Regions from separate parts of the Lysinibacillus sp. FSL M8-0355 genome, predicted to be linked through region 1. Evidence: riboswitches for the same ligand, from Rfam matches in the RefSeq annotation. Region 1 holds a riboswitch; each other region holds the start of a gene.
What was found. A riboswitch is a leader RNA that binds a small molecule or an ion and turns the genes downstream of it on or off. The one in region 1 is predicted to bind S-adenosylmethionine.

Region 2: another riboswitch for S-adenosylmethionine. It lies ahead of MKY46_RS20655 (bifunctional homocysteine S-methyltransferase/methylenetetrahydrofolate reductase); the one in region 1 lies ahead of MKY46_RS01960 (O-acetylhomoserine aminocarboxypropyltransferase/cysteine synthase family protein).
Region 3: another riboswitch for S-adenosylmethionine. It lies ahead of MKY46_RS00965 (methionine ABC transporter ATP-binding protein); the one in region 1 lies ahead of MKY46_RS01960 (O-acetylhomoserine aminocarboxypropyltransferase/cysteine synthase family protein).
Region 4: another riboswitch for S-adenosylmethionine. It lies ahead of metK (methionine adenosyltransferase); the one in region 1 lies ahead of MKY46_RS01960 (O-acetylhomoserine aminocarboxypropyltransferase/cysteine synthase family protein).

Annotation. Positions count from the first base shown of each region.
Region 1 is NZ_JBBPAI010000001.1:391,835-394,993, reverse strand. It holds gene MKY46_RS01960 (O-acetylhomoserine aminocarboxypropyltransferase/cysteine synthase family protein) at 1-1,166, opposite strand, end outside; SAM riboswitch class I at 1,278-1,391, opposite strand; gene MKY46_RS01955 (glycerol-3-phosphate acyltransferase) at 1,547-2,179, shown strand; gene MKY46_RS01950 (DASS family sodium-coupled anion symporter) at 2,376-3,159, shown strand, end outside.
Region 2 is NZ_JBBPAI010000001.1:4,224,986-4,228,144, forward strand. It holds gene MKY46_RS20655 (bifunctional homocysteine S-methyltransferase/methylenetetrahydrofolate reductase) at 1-1,564, opposite strand, end outside; SAM riboswitch class I at 1,656-1,756, opposite strand; gene MKY46_RS20660 (protoporphyrinogen oxidase) at 1,856-3,159, opposite strand, start outside.
Region 3 is NZ_JBBPAI010000001.1:191,842-195,000, reverse strand. It holds gene MKY46_RS00970 (CaiB/BaiF CoA transferase family protein) at 115-1,299, shown strand; SAM riboswitch class I at 1,553-1,661, shown strand; gene MKY46_RS00965 (methionine ABC transporter ATP-binding protein) at 1,769-2,794, shown strand; gene MKY46_RS00960 (methionine ABC transporter permease) at 2,784-3,159, shown strand, end outside.
Region 4 is NZ_JBBPAI010000001.1:3,669,200-3,672,358, reverse strand. It holds gene pckA (phosphoenolpyruvate carboxykinase (ATP)) at 1-609, opposite strand, end outside; SAM riboswitch class I at 999-1,117, shown strand; gene metK (methionine adenosyltransferase) at 1,375-2,571, shown strand; gene MKY46_RS17785 (gamma carbonic anhydrase) at 2,749-3,159, opposite strand, start outside.

The DNA of each region.
Region 1 (3,159 bases):
TCTGTTGATAATTGCTGATGTGTAGTAGATGCTGGGTGAATAATGAGCGATTTGGCATCCCCTACATTTGCTACATGTGAAAACAGCTTCACGCTATCAATTAGCTTTCGACCAGCCTCACGTCCACCTTTAATGCCAAATGTAAGCACAGAACCGAAGCCATTTTTCAAGTATTTTTTCGCCAAATCATGTGTCGCAAAATCTTCTAGGCCATTATAGTTTACATACTCCACAGATGGGTGGTTTCGTAAATATTCAGCAACTGCCAACGCATTTTCATTGTGTTTAGGGATACGCAAATGAAGCGTTTCTAAACCTTGTAGTAAATTAAACGCTGCGTCAGCACTTAATGTTGGACCGAAGTCACGTAACAACTGTACGCGTAGCTTCGTAGCAAAAGCAGCAGAAGCTGTATCAATTCCGTAACGTAATCCATGGTAAGAAGCATCTGGTTCCGTAAATCCAGGGAATCGTCCACTAGTCCAATCAAACTTACCAGCGTCTACAACAACCCCACCTAAAGTTGTACCATGACCACCTATCCATTTAGTTGCGGAGTGAACAACAATATCTGCACCGTATTCAATTGGTGTGGAACCATAAGGAGAAGCAAATGTACTATCGATAATTAATGGTAAACTGTTAGCATGTGCAATCTTAGCTACTGCTTCAATATCTAAAACTTTTAAACTTGGATTACCATAAATTTCAGCGAAGACAGCTTTCGTTTTATCGGTAATCGCAGCCTTAAAATTCTCTGGGTTTGTTTCATCTACAAAAATTGTTTTAATGCCATACTTCGGTAATGTGTTAGCAAATAAATTATACGTACCACCATATAAAGAACTACCTGCTACTATTTCATCGCCTGCTCCAGCTAGATTTAAAATGGAAAATGCGATAGCTGCTGCACCAGATGAAAGTGCTACTGCTGCTGTTCCACCTTCCAATAAGGCCACACGCTTTTCAAAAACATCCACTGTCGGATTTGTAATCCGTGTGTAAATGTTCCCCGCTTCCTCTAAGGCAAAAAGACGTTGCGCATGAGCAGTGTCCTTAAATACGAAAGCAGTTGAGCGATAGACAGGAACTGTTCTAGAGCCCGTCACTGGGTCTGGCTCTTGACCACCATGTAACAGCAATGTTTCTGGTTTAAAATTTGTCATTGTGTACCTCCAATTATTTTTTTACGATGGTACCGGAGATGAGGAGGATTTATGTGTAGAAAACAAAACCCTCTCCTGTTAAGAAGAGGGTTGCGGTTGCAAGTTTTCCTCCCCTTATCTGCCAGATCCAAGTAAGAATCTGTAGGAATTAGCACCTTAGTAAGTTCATCACTTACTGGTTGCTGGGCATCATAGGGCCTATCCCTCCGCCGCTCTTGATAAGAGTATGAGATTCAATTTCCATCGTTGTAACACAGTATAAACATAGAGTTTTTTTCTGTCAATATGTAAATTTTATTTTTTCCGAAACTTCTGTCAGCTCTTATACGTAATATGAACGCATACACTAATTTAGAAAAAAATTTGAAAGGAGTATTTTTATGGTAAAAGCCGTGATCATTTTTCTCTTAGTTGGATATTTAATTGGCTGTATTCACGGCTCTAAAGTGGCACAATTTTTATCGGGGGTTGATTTAAAAAAAGCTGGCCATGGCAATGCAGGTGCCTCTAATGCTACACTTTCCCTCGGCTGGAAATATGGCGTTTTAGTAGCCCTAATCGATATTGGCAAAGGCGTTGTAGCTATTATCGGTGCACACTTTTATTTAGCAGATGCTCCGCATTTAACCGAAGGAGAAATATGGCTCCTGACCTACATTATTGCTGCAGGGGTTATTTTGGGTCATAATTTCCCATTTTATATGGGCTTCAATGGTGGGAAAGGAACTGCCTCTATTATTGGAATTCTACTTGCTGTAGATTGGAAGATTGGTTTATTTGCACTTATTTTATTTGTCATTTTATCCTTTGCAACTAACTATTTAATTGTCGGTGTTCTAGAGTTTTATCTCGTTTTTTGTACGGCAACATATTTATGGATTCCTGGAATTGGCCCAACTATAATTGCTGTCCTTCTTTTTGGCATAGCTATTATCCTGCACATCGAAAATATCCAACGATTAGTGAAGGGTACAGAGCCTAAAGTAACGTCTGCATTTAAGAAAAAGAAATAATATTACAATGGATATTTTTGTATTTTTTATGACCGTATATTTTCTCTTTATCTACTTATATCGCTGTAAAAAGCAGCTATTCTGCATACTTATTTTTTTACAATAAAATAGACAAGTTCTTATCTTAATAAAACATTTTACTAACCGATGTTATGGATAATAATCGTCATATTTATCGTAGAAAGGATGAGAAAATATGTCTTCACCCAATCAAACAGCTACGAAACGGAATTTAAAGCCACTATGGATTGGCTTGGCCTTTGCTTTACTAATCATCATTACTTTTTTACCTAATAACGGTGACTTACCGATTGCTGGACAACGAGCTTTAGCCATCTTAGCATTCGCAGTCATCCTATGGGTAACAGAGGCCGTGTCCTATCCCGTTAGCTCAGCCATGATCATTGCACTTGTAACTGTTCTACTAGGGCTCGCTCCATCAATGGACGATCCTGCTACAGAATTAGGAACTGCTGGCGCTTTAAAATTATCCTTAAGTGGATTTAGTAATTCCGCTGTCGCATTAGTAGCAGCAGCTCTTTTTTTAGCAGCAGCCATGCAAATTACCAACTTACATAAACGGCTTGCTCTCTGGATCCTTTCACTTGTAGGAACAAAAACAAAAGCTATCGTATTCGGCGCCATTTTAGTTTCTATAGCCCTCGCTTTTTTTGTTCCTTCTGCCACAGCACGTGCAGGCGCAGTCGTACCAATATTGCTAGGGATGGTCGCAGCATTTGGTTTACCACGCGATAGTCGACTCGCCGCTTTACTTGTTATTACTTCGGTACAAGCCGTTTCCATTTGGAATATCGGTATCAAGACAGCAGCAGCTCAAAATATGGTCGCTTTAAACTTTATTCAGGAACAATTTAATGTGGATATCTCCTGGGGTGCTTGGTTGCTCTATGCTGCCCCCTTCTCAATCATTATGTCTGTAGCTCTATTTTTCATTATGATCGCTTTAATTAAGCCTGAGA
Region 2 (3,159 bases), 3.8 Mb from region 1:
TAATACCAATATAAATAGGTGCTTGTAAATGCTTGGTTGCCTCATAAATTTCCACAATTTTTTCCTTCGTATATACTGGCTGTGAAATAAAGTAGTCTGCTCCATACTCAATTTTCTTCTCTAAGCGTGCCACAGCACGATCTAATACACGGACATTTGGATTAAATGCAGCAGCTACTGAAAAATTTGCTTTTTTACGAAGTGGTTTACCTGAGAAGGAAATACCTTGATTTAACTGCTTAATTAATTGGATCAGCTCCATTGATGAGACATCATAAACACTTGTGGCACCTGGGAAGTCCCCAACTTTTGTTGGATCACCAGTAACAGCTAACACATCATGAATTCCTAATGCATTTAACCCCATTAAATGTGATTGCAGACCGATTAAATTACGATCTCGGCATGTAATATGTGTTAGAGGACGTACACCATTAGTACTCTTCAACAATGCACCCATAGCAATATTGCTAATACGTGGAGAAGCCAGAGAATTGTCTGCCATCATGACGACATCTGCTCCTGCATCATACAATTGTTTTGCCCCTTCCAGAAAACCATCAATTTCCAGATGTCTAGGTGTATCTAGCTCTACAATGACAGAGCGTTCGCGCTTTACTTTTTCATGAAGAGGTTCATACTTCGTTGGCTCTGCTTCACGAACAATTTGAATCTTCTCGGGTTTGGCATACTTTTCATGAACTGGTGATAACTCTTCTAAATACTTCTTCGCTGCTGCTATATGCTTCGGTGTCGTACCACAACAGCCTCCAATTAAGCGTACCCCTTGATCACGTAATTCCACAGCCGCTCGACCAAAATATTCAGCTTCTGACTCATAAACGACACGACCATCTTCTAAGTCAAGGAGTGAAGCATTCGGATAAGCCGACATAAATGCCTTATCAGGAAGTTCTACACCTTCAAACGCCTGAATGGTATGGTGTGGACCTAAACGACAATTGACACCCACAATATCCGCACCAAGTTTTTCTAGCTCATGCAGGGCGTTATTTAAAGACATACCGTTTTGTAAAACACCAGGTTCGTGCATGGAAACTTGCGCAATAATCGGTAATTTTGTCTTTGTCCGTAGCATCTTTAAGGTAGCTGTTAATTCTTCAAAATCATAATAGGTTTCGAGTAAAAGGCCGTCTGGATTCCCAGCAAGTAAAACACTCGCTTGCTCCTCAATAGTTGCTAAGATTTCATCTAACGTTGCATCACTTTTACGAATACCACGAATACCACCAATTGTCCCTAAGACAAACTGACCTCCATCTGCCGCAGCTCGCTTTGCGATTGTAATCGCTGCTTCATTAAATTGTTGGACACGCGATTCTAATCCATAGCGAGCTAATTTAATGGCATTTGCACCATACGTATTCGTTTGGATGATATCAGCACCAGCTGCAATATATTCTCTATGAATCTTTTCAATTAACTCAGGTTTCTGTACATTCATTTCCTCATGACAATACTCCAAACCATAGCCATAAAGTACTGTGCCTATTGCGCCATCTGCCGTCAATACATGCGTTTTTAACCTTTCAAGCAATCTCATTAAACTAGCCTCTCTTCCTATATCTCTGTATAATAAAAAGCCTTCTTTTATAAAAAAAAGAAGGCTTTAATGACTCATCATTGTTTTTTCCTTCTCATCTTCGACTCAATGGTCTTCTGGATTTAGCACCTGACAAAAAAGTTGGTTGCTGAAGCTTCAATGGGCCAGTCCCTCTGCTTCTCTTGATAAGAATGTAGTATGAATTTTTTAAATAATTAAAAGAATCATATCGTTTACTGACGAATGAGTCAAGACTATTTCACATAACAAAGATATTTTTCACTTAAAAGCTTAGAAATTGGCTAGTTCCTTTGCAAGCTCCTCACCGATTTTTTTCCCATTTTGAATACAAGCACCAATCCCTACCCCAAAGTATGAACAACCTGCGATGGATAGATTAGGATAGTTTTCTTGTAATTCTTGAACTAAACCTTGTAATGCTTCACGGTGAGCTAGATCATATTTTGGCATTTGATCAATCCATTTTGTGACATTAATAACTGTTGGCTGTTCCTCTATTCCTAGGCTCTTGCGCACATCCTCTAAAGCAACCGCTGCTAATTCTTCGTCAGACATGGCACGGAGTTGCTCATATGCTGGATTGATGCTTTTATAAAAGAGTCGCACAAGTAATTTATGATCTCTTGATGTATGCCTCCATTTACGACTTGTCCAAGTTGCAGCATTACATGTAACGTCAGAATTATGTGAGACAATATAGCCCGTTCCATCTGCTGGCAATCTAGAGTCTGGTACATCAAAACCTAAATAGATCGTAATTGCTGAAGCTGTCGTAAATTGGTCAAAATAACGGTTTAATGATTCATCCTGTAGTAGGCCTTGAACAGCCTCATTCGGCAGTGCTAAAACGACATAATCTGTCTCGATGCTTTCACCATTAGCTAAGGCAATTGAATAGTGGTTTTCTTGCTTTTGAACATTGACAGTTGCGACACCCTTGATGATCTCTACATCAGTTAATGTTTGTTCGAGACGATCAATTAGAGAAGATAAACCGTTTTTGAACGATATAAACTTTTTATTGGCTGCTTTAGCAAATTGCTCACGATTCGCATCAAAGCCTTTTATGATACTTCCATACTCGTTCTTATAGTCAATCAAGTACGGTAAAGTAGAGGCAATCGAAAGCTGGTGTAAATCCCCTGAATAAACACCTGCAAGAACGGGTGCAATTTGATTTTTCACAAGCTCTTCCCCTAAATAATAGGTTAAAAACTCTCCAATTGAACTTTCCTTTGTGAAGTCTTTGTTTGGTAAAGTCAAATCTTTTAATGCATCTTGTTTACCTTGCTCTGTAATCAATGTGCTTTGCTCCAAGGATGCCAAACTCATTGGTATTCCAAAAGTAGAATCTGCCGGAATGGCATGTAATTCATTATTCGTATAAATATAGGAAATACCTGTTTCGTTGTAAACTAGATTCTCCTCAAAATCAAGCTCCTGTACAAGCTCCATAACACCTTTATGACGAGCTACAATCGAGTCAGCACCTGTTTCCATAATAAAACCTTGCTCATGTGTTGAATATAATTTGCCCCCTAAATATGTATTTTTTTCTACAAGCACTAGACGCA
Region 3 (3,159 bases), 200 kb from region 1:
GTATTAATACAGAATCGAACGTTACGCTTTTCACACAATGGGGATTATGAGAAAAGCGCTACGCTTCCATCAATGGGATGGTCGTGTAGCCTACACAAAAAGGGGTTGGAAGATTTGGGCATTTTACAAGGGTTAAAAATTCTCGATTTTTCTGCATTACTACCAGGGCCAATGGCGACAATGATTTTTGCTGATTTAGGAGCAGATGTCATCCATGTTGAATCTTCAAAGCGCGTTGATTTAACACGAATTATGCCTCCCTATGATGAAGATCATGAGGCTTACATTCATCAACATTTAAATCGATCTAAAAAATCAATTACATTAAATCTTAAATCACCAGAGGCTATAGACATTGTAAAATCACTGGTGCAAGAGTATGACGTTATTATCGAAGGTTTTCGGCCTGGTGTCATGCAACGCCTTGGCATTGGCTATGAAGCTCTAAAGGAAATAAATCCAAAGGTTATCTATTGTGCGATTACTGGTTACGGACAAACTGGACCTTATAGCAATCGACCTGGACACGATAATAACTATTTATCTTTAGCAGGCTTACTCGATTATTCACGCCATAAGGATAAAAAGCCTGTCTCCATGGGGGTTCAACTAGCTGATATAGCTGGAGGGACAATGCATGCCGCAATTGGGGTACTGGCTGCTGCCCTTCATCGTGAAAAAACAGGCGAAGGACAATTCATAGATATTAGTATGACAGATGCTGTCTTTTCGCTGAATGCTATGTATGGTGCTGCGTTTATTGGGGGTGGTCGTATACCACAGCCAGAGCAAGAAATTTTAAACGGAGGCAGTTACTATGATTTTTACAAAACAAAAGATGGACGCTTCTTCTCTGTCGGTAGCTTAGAACCTCAATTTCGTAAACTGCTCTGTGAAGCACTCGACATTCCTGAGTTGATTGATAATACCTTTAATGATTCTTACTATACACAAATACGCTTTAAAGAGGCTGTTCATGATGCCTTTCTATCAAAGACATATGAGGAATGGCTTGAGGTATTTAACGAGGATTTTGAAGGTTGTGTAGAGCCTGTACTCACTTTTCCAGAAGCATGCGAGCATCCACAGTTGAAGGCTCGTGGCATGATCGTCGATATTCCAAAAAGCGATGGCACCATGCAACAGCAAATTGCTTCTGCCTTTAAATTTGATGGCACTGAGCCTGAGTACAAGTATGTCGGTGCCAAGCTTGGAGAGCATAATGAAGAAGTATTAACTGCACTTGGCTATAGTGATGAACAAATTGCTAGTTTACGAGAAAAGGGCGTTTTAGAATAACGGAAAGGTTCAATTTGGAGTAGGCAATTTTCAAATTGAACCTTTTTATGGCTGGCTGCTCATTGGCATCCTCAGTAACATAAGCATAAATTATTTCACTAGAAAAAACGCGGCTACCAATGTACTCCTGCTGTTATAACAGTAAATGGATTTATTTTTCTAATAAAACTTTTTAAAAGAAATGTTGACATATAATTCATCAAGCATTATAGTATTGTTTAAATCTTAACAGACAATTAAATACGATAATTTCTTCTTATCCAGAGAGACTGAGGGACAGGCCCAATGAAGTCTCGGCAGCGGGTTATTAACATAATACCGTGCCAATTCCTGCAAATGTACTTACATTTGAAAGATGAGAAGGAAGTAGTTTCTTCAATAGTGGGGACCTTCCTTTTTTCTTAATCGATAAGAACAAAAGGAAGGTCCTTTTTGTTCTTTATTTTTAAATAGGGAGTTGAGCAAGTAAATGATTGAATTTCAGAATGTAGCGAAAACCTTTAAATTTGGTGATCGTGAAGTGAATGCAGTGAAAGATGTATCTCTTTCAATTCAGCAGGGAGAGATTTTTGGAATTATTGGATTTAGTGGTGCAGGAAAGAGCACATTATTGCGACTTGTGAATCTATTAGAAAGTCCAACCCATGGCGCTGTTCAAGTACAAGGTGTTGATATTAATTCGCTCACACCAAAAGAGGTAAGAAAGCTGAGAAGAAGAATCGGCATGATTTTTCAAAATTTCAACTTATTCTCCTCAAGAACGGTAGCTGGAAATGTAGCCTATCCACTTAAGCTGGCGGGAGTGCCTAAAAAAGAAATTAATGAAAGAGTTGCAGAACTTCTTAGTTTTGTTGGTCTTACAGAAAAAGCGAATGATTACCCTGAGCAATTATCTGGAGGCCAAAAACAGCGGGTTGGAATTGCGAGGGCGCTTGCTACCTCCCCTGATATATTAATTTGTGATGAAGCAACCTCAGCGCTCGATCCGGATACAACTGGGGAAATTCTCCGCCTTCTCAAAAAAGTAAACAAGGATTTAGGAATCACTATTTTGCTAATCACACATGAGATGAATGTCATCCAACAAATATGTGACAGAGTAGCAGTCATGGAAAATGGGGCAGTAATTGAATCTAATTCAGTTTTTGATATATTTACAAATCCACAGCATTTAACGACTCAACGGTTTATTCAATCGGTTCAGCAAGATCGACCATCTGCATCTCTATTAGAGGAATGGAGAAAAAAAGGCGGCAAAAATTTATACCGTGTTATTTTTAAAGGTGATATTGCTAGCGATCCTATCCTTTCTCGCGTAACAAGAAAATTTGATGTGGACGTTAATATCGTCTATGGCTCTGTCCGAGAAATTCAGGAGAAGTTCTATGGGAACTTGCTCGTCTCATTTGAGGGACATAGCGATAAAATACCTAGTGTTCTTACTGAATTACAAGACATTGTAACTGTTGAGGAGGTAAAATTCAATGAAGGTTGATTGGACGACTTTTTGGCCCCGTATTTTTGAATCTACAGGTGAAACAATTTTAATGGTTATTATAACCCTTATCTTTGGTTCTATTCTTGGTATAACAATAGGTTTACTACTATATGTGACACGAAAAGGAAATATTTTAGAGAACAAATTCGTGTTTCAATTGTTAAATTTTTTAATTAATATTATTCGCCCAGTTCCATTTATTATTTTTCTAGTGGCCATTAGCCCATTAACACGAATGGTTGTTGGAACAACGATTGGTACGTGGGCAGCAATCTTTCCAATGACGATTGCCTCATCATTTGGTATTGCGAGAGTAGTAGAGAATAACTTAGTTAGCATTGACCCTGGGGTAATTGAAGCCG
Region 4 (3,159 bases), 3.3 Mb from region 1:
GATACCAAAAATAGATTTTTTCATTTCACCAGCATATTCAGTACCACCGATTAAGATCATTTTCTTTTCAAGTGATACAATGATGAAAGTTTCAGAAGCAGTACCATCAACTGCAGGGTCTGCTTTAAAGTTAGGAGCAGAGATGACAGTGAAGTCTGCAACATGAGAAGCTAATTCTTCTTCAGTTGGACGGATAAATAATTGATGAGCAAAAAGGTTGTGCCAAGCGTATTCATTAATTACTTGGATGCTTAATTGTGAATCTTTGTCAGCACCTGCGAAGCCTTTAAATACGAATAACTCGTCACGTTCTTTTAAATATTTTATTACTTTTACATATAAGTTATCAAACACTTCAGAAGAAATCGGTTGGTTGACTTTACCCCAGTCAATTTGATCTTTTGTGCTTTCTTCTTCTACCGTATATTTATCTTTAGGTGAACGACCAGTGTATTTGCCAGTTTCTGCACGAACTGCGCCATCTACTGTTAACATTGCTTCACCACGAGATGTAGCTTTTTCTGCTAATTGTGGTACTGAAAGTTGAACATTAATGTTACCGCCGTTTAATAATTCCTTCAGTTCGTTTGCAATTTCTACTGAATTCATCGATTAAATACCATCCTTTTTTATAGTATTCCCTTGATTTAGAGGGATTTTTTCTTAATTTCAAAAATAGTATAACACAATTGCTTAAATAATCTATACTAATTAAGAAATTATTTTAGAGTTTTTATCACTTTTCAATAAACTGACAAAAAATAATGTTTTTCGAGTAGAATCCGATCAATCCTACTGTAATTAGGCGCAAAAATTGAGCCACACATATGTTACCACAAGTAGCTAGGTATGTTGTAGGGATTAATTTGCTTCTATTTACATCATCATCCAAGTATGAAAAGTTTTTGTGTAATCAGTTCCTTCCTTTCTATACAGTAATACATAAGAAAATATTTGACAACGTTCAACCTTTTCAGTAACATGAAATTGAACGGATACTCTTATCCCGAGCTGGTGGAGGGTCAGGCCCTGTGAAACCCGGCAACCTGCATGTTTTATTTCACAGCATGCGTTGGTGCCAACCTGATGCAAGGGAACATCCCTTGAACGATAAGAGTGAAAGGTTACGAAGTCATTATTCCTTTCCTCATGTGCAGTAACGTGAGTAAAGGATTTTTTTATTGCTAAAAAAGAATGTAAAGGTAAGTATATGTAGTTCTTTCCTTATTATAATGACAGATCTTTCGAAATCCTCGTGTTAAAAGCAGCAGTAACGGCTTGAGAGTTCAATCCTTAGGAGCGGACTTGACATGGGTAATGAGTACCGTATTCATACACAACTACTTTTTGTAAGAGTAATAGGAGGAAAACCAAATGACAAACCGTCGACTGTTTACATCAGAGAGTGTAACAGAAGGACATCCAGATAAGATTTGTGACCAAATCTCGGATGCCATTTTAGATGCTATTTTAGCAGAAGATCCAAATGCACGTGTAGCGTGTGAAACAACTGTCACAACAGGATTAGTATTAGTAGCAGGAGAAATAACTACTTCTACTTACGTTGATATTAAAGGTATCGTTCGTGATACTGTAGCAGAAATTGGCTATACACGTGGTAAATATGGCTTTGATGCTGAAAATCTAGCGGTGCTTGTAGCTATTGGCGAACAATCGCCTGATATTGCACAAGGTGTTGACCAAGCTTTAGAGGCTCGTGAAGGCTCTATGACAGATGCTGATATTGAAGCAATTGGTGCTGGTGACCAAGGTCTAATGTTTGGTTATGCATGTAATGAAACACCTGAACTAATGCCATTGCCAATCAGCTTAGCACATAAATTAGCACGCCGATTAACAGAAGTTCGTAAATCAGGTGAATTAGCGTATTTACGTCCTGATGGAAAAACACAAGTAACGATTGAATATGATGACAATAATGTACCTGTGCGAGTGGATACAATTGTTATTTCAACACAACATGATGAAGAAGCAACACTTGAACAAATTCAAGCTGATCTGAAAGAATTTGTTATTGCACCCGTTGTGCCAAGTGAATTATTAGATGCAAACACGAAATACTTTATTAACCCGACTGGCCGTTTTGTTATCGGTGGACCTAAAGGGGACGCTGGTTTAACAGGACGTAAAATCATTGTTGATACATACGGTGGTTATGCACGTCACGGTGGTGGCGCATTCTCTGGTAAGGATGCAACAAAGGTAGACCGTTCAGCGGCTTATGCGGCACGTTATGTAGCAAAAAACATTGTAGCAGCTGGCTTGGCAGAACGCGCTGAGGTACAACTTGCCTATGCGATTGGTGTGGCTCAACCAGTTTCCATTGCGGTTGACACATTTGGTACAGGTAAAGTGAAAGAAAGCGCAATCGTAGAGTGGGTACGTGAGCTATTTGATTTACGTCCAGCAGGTATTATTAAAATGCTAGATTTACGTCGTCCGATTTATAAACAAACGGCAGCTTATGGTCATTTTGGTCGTACAGATTTAAATGTACCATGGGAACAAATCGATAAAGCAGATGCTCTACGAGAAAAGGCACATCTATAAACTATTGAGCTAAAGTAATGAAGACATTAGAAAATTATTCTAATGTATTAAAAAGGAAAGGGGCAATATTGTCCCCTTTGTTTTACAAAAAATCCCTCGCTACGATCCGTGAACATTTTGGTTACACGGAAATGCGAGGTATTTTTTTCGTTAATATTGAATTTTTGTGTATATTGTTTACTTCTGAAGGGATTTATAATATTGTCCTTTTTCTGCATATTCGCGCACGATACGTTCCATATCCTCTTTATCTTCTGCATTTAATTCACGGACTACTTTTGCCGGACGACCTAATGCTAAACTATTCGGAGGAATGACTTTACCAGGAGGTACTAGGCTTCCTGCCCCAATAAATGCACCCTCTCCAATCTCTGCCCCGTCTAATATAATGGAGCCCATACCAATTAAAGCATTTTTGCGAATTGTACAGCTATGTAAAGTGACTTGGTGTCCAACTGTTACCTCATCTTCAATAATTAGCGGAAATTTTGGACTTTGATGTAAGCAACAAAGATCTTGGATACTGACACGTTTCCCAATAATGGTTGGGGAAACATCACCACGAATGACCGTATTAAACCAAATGGT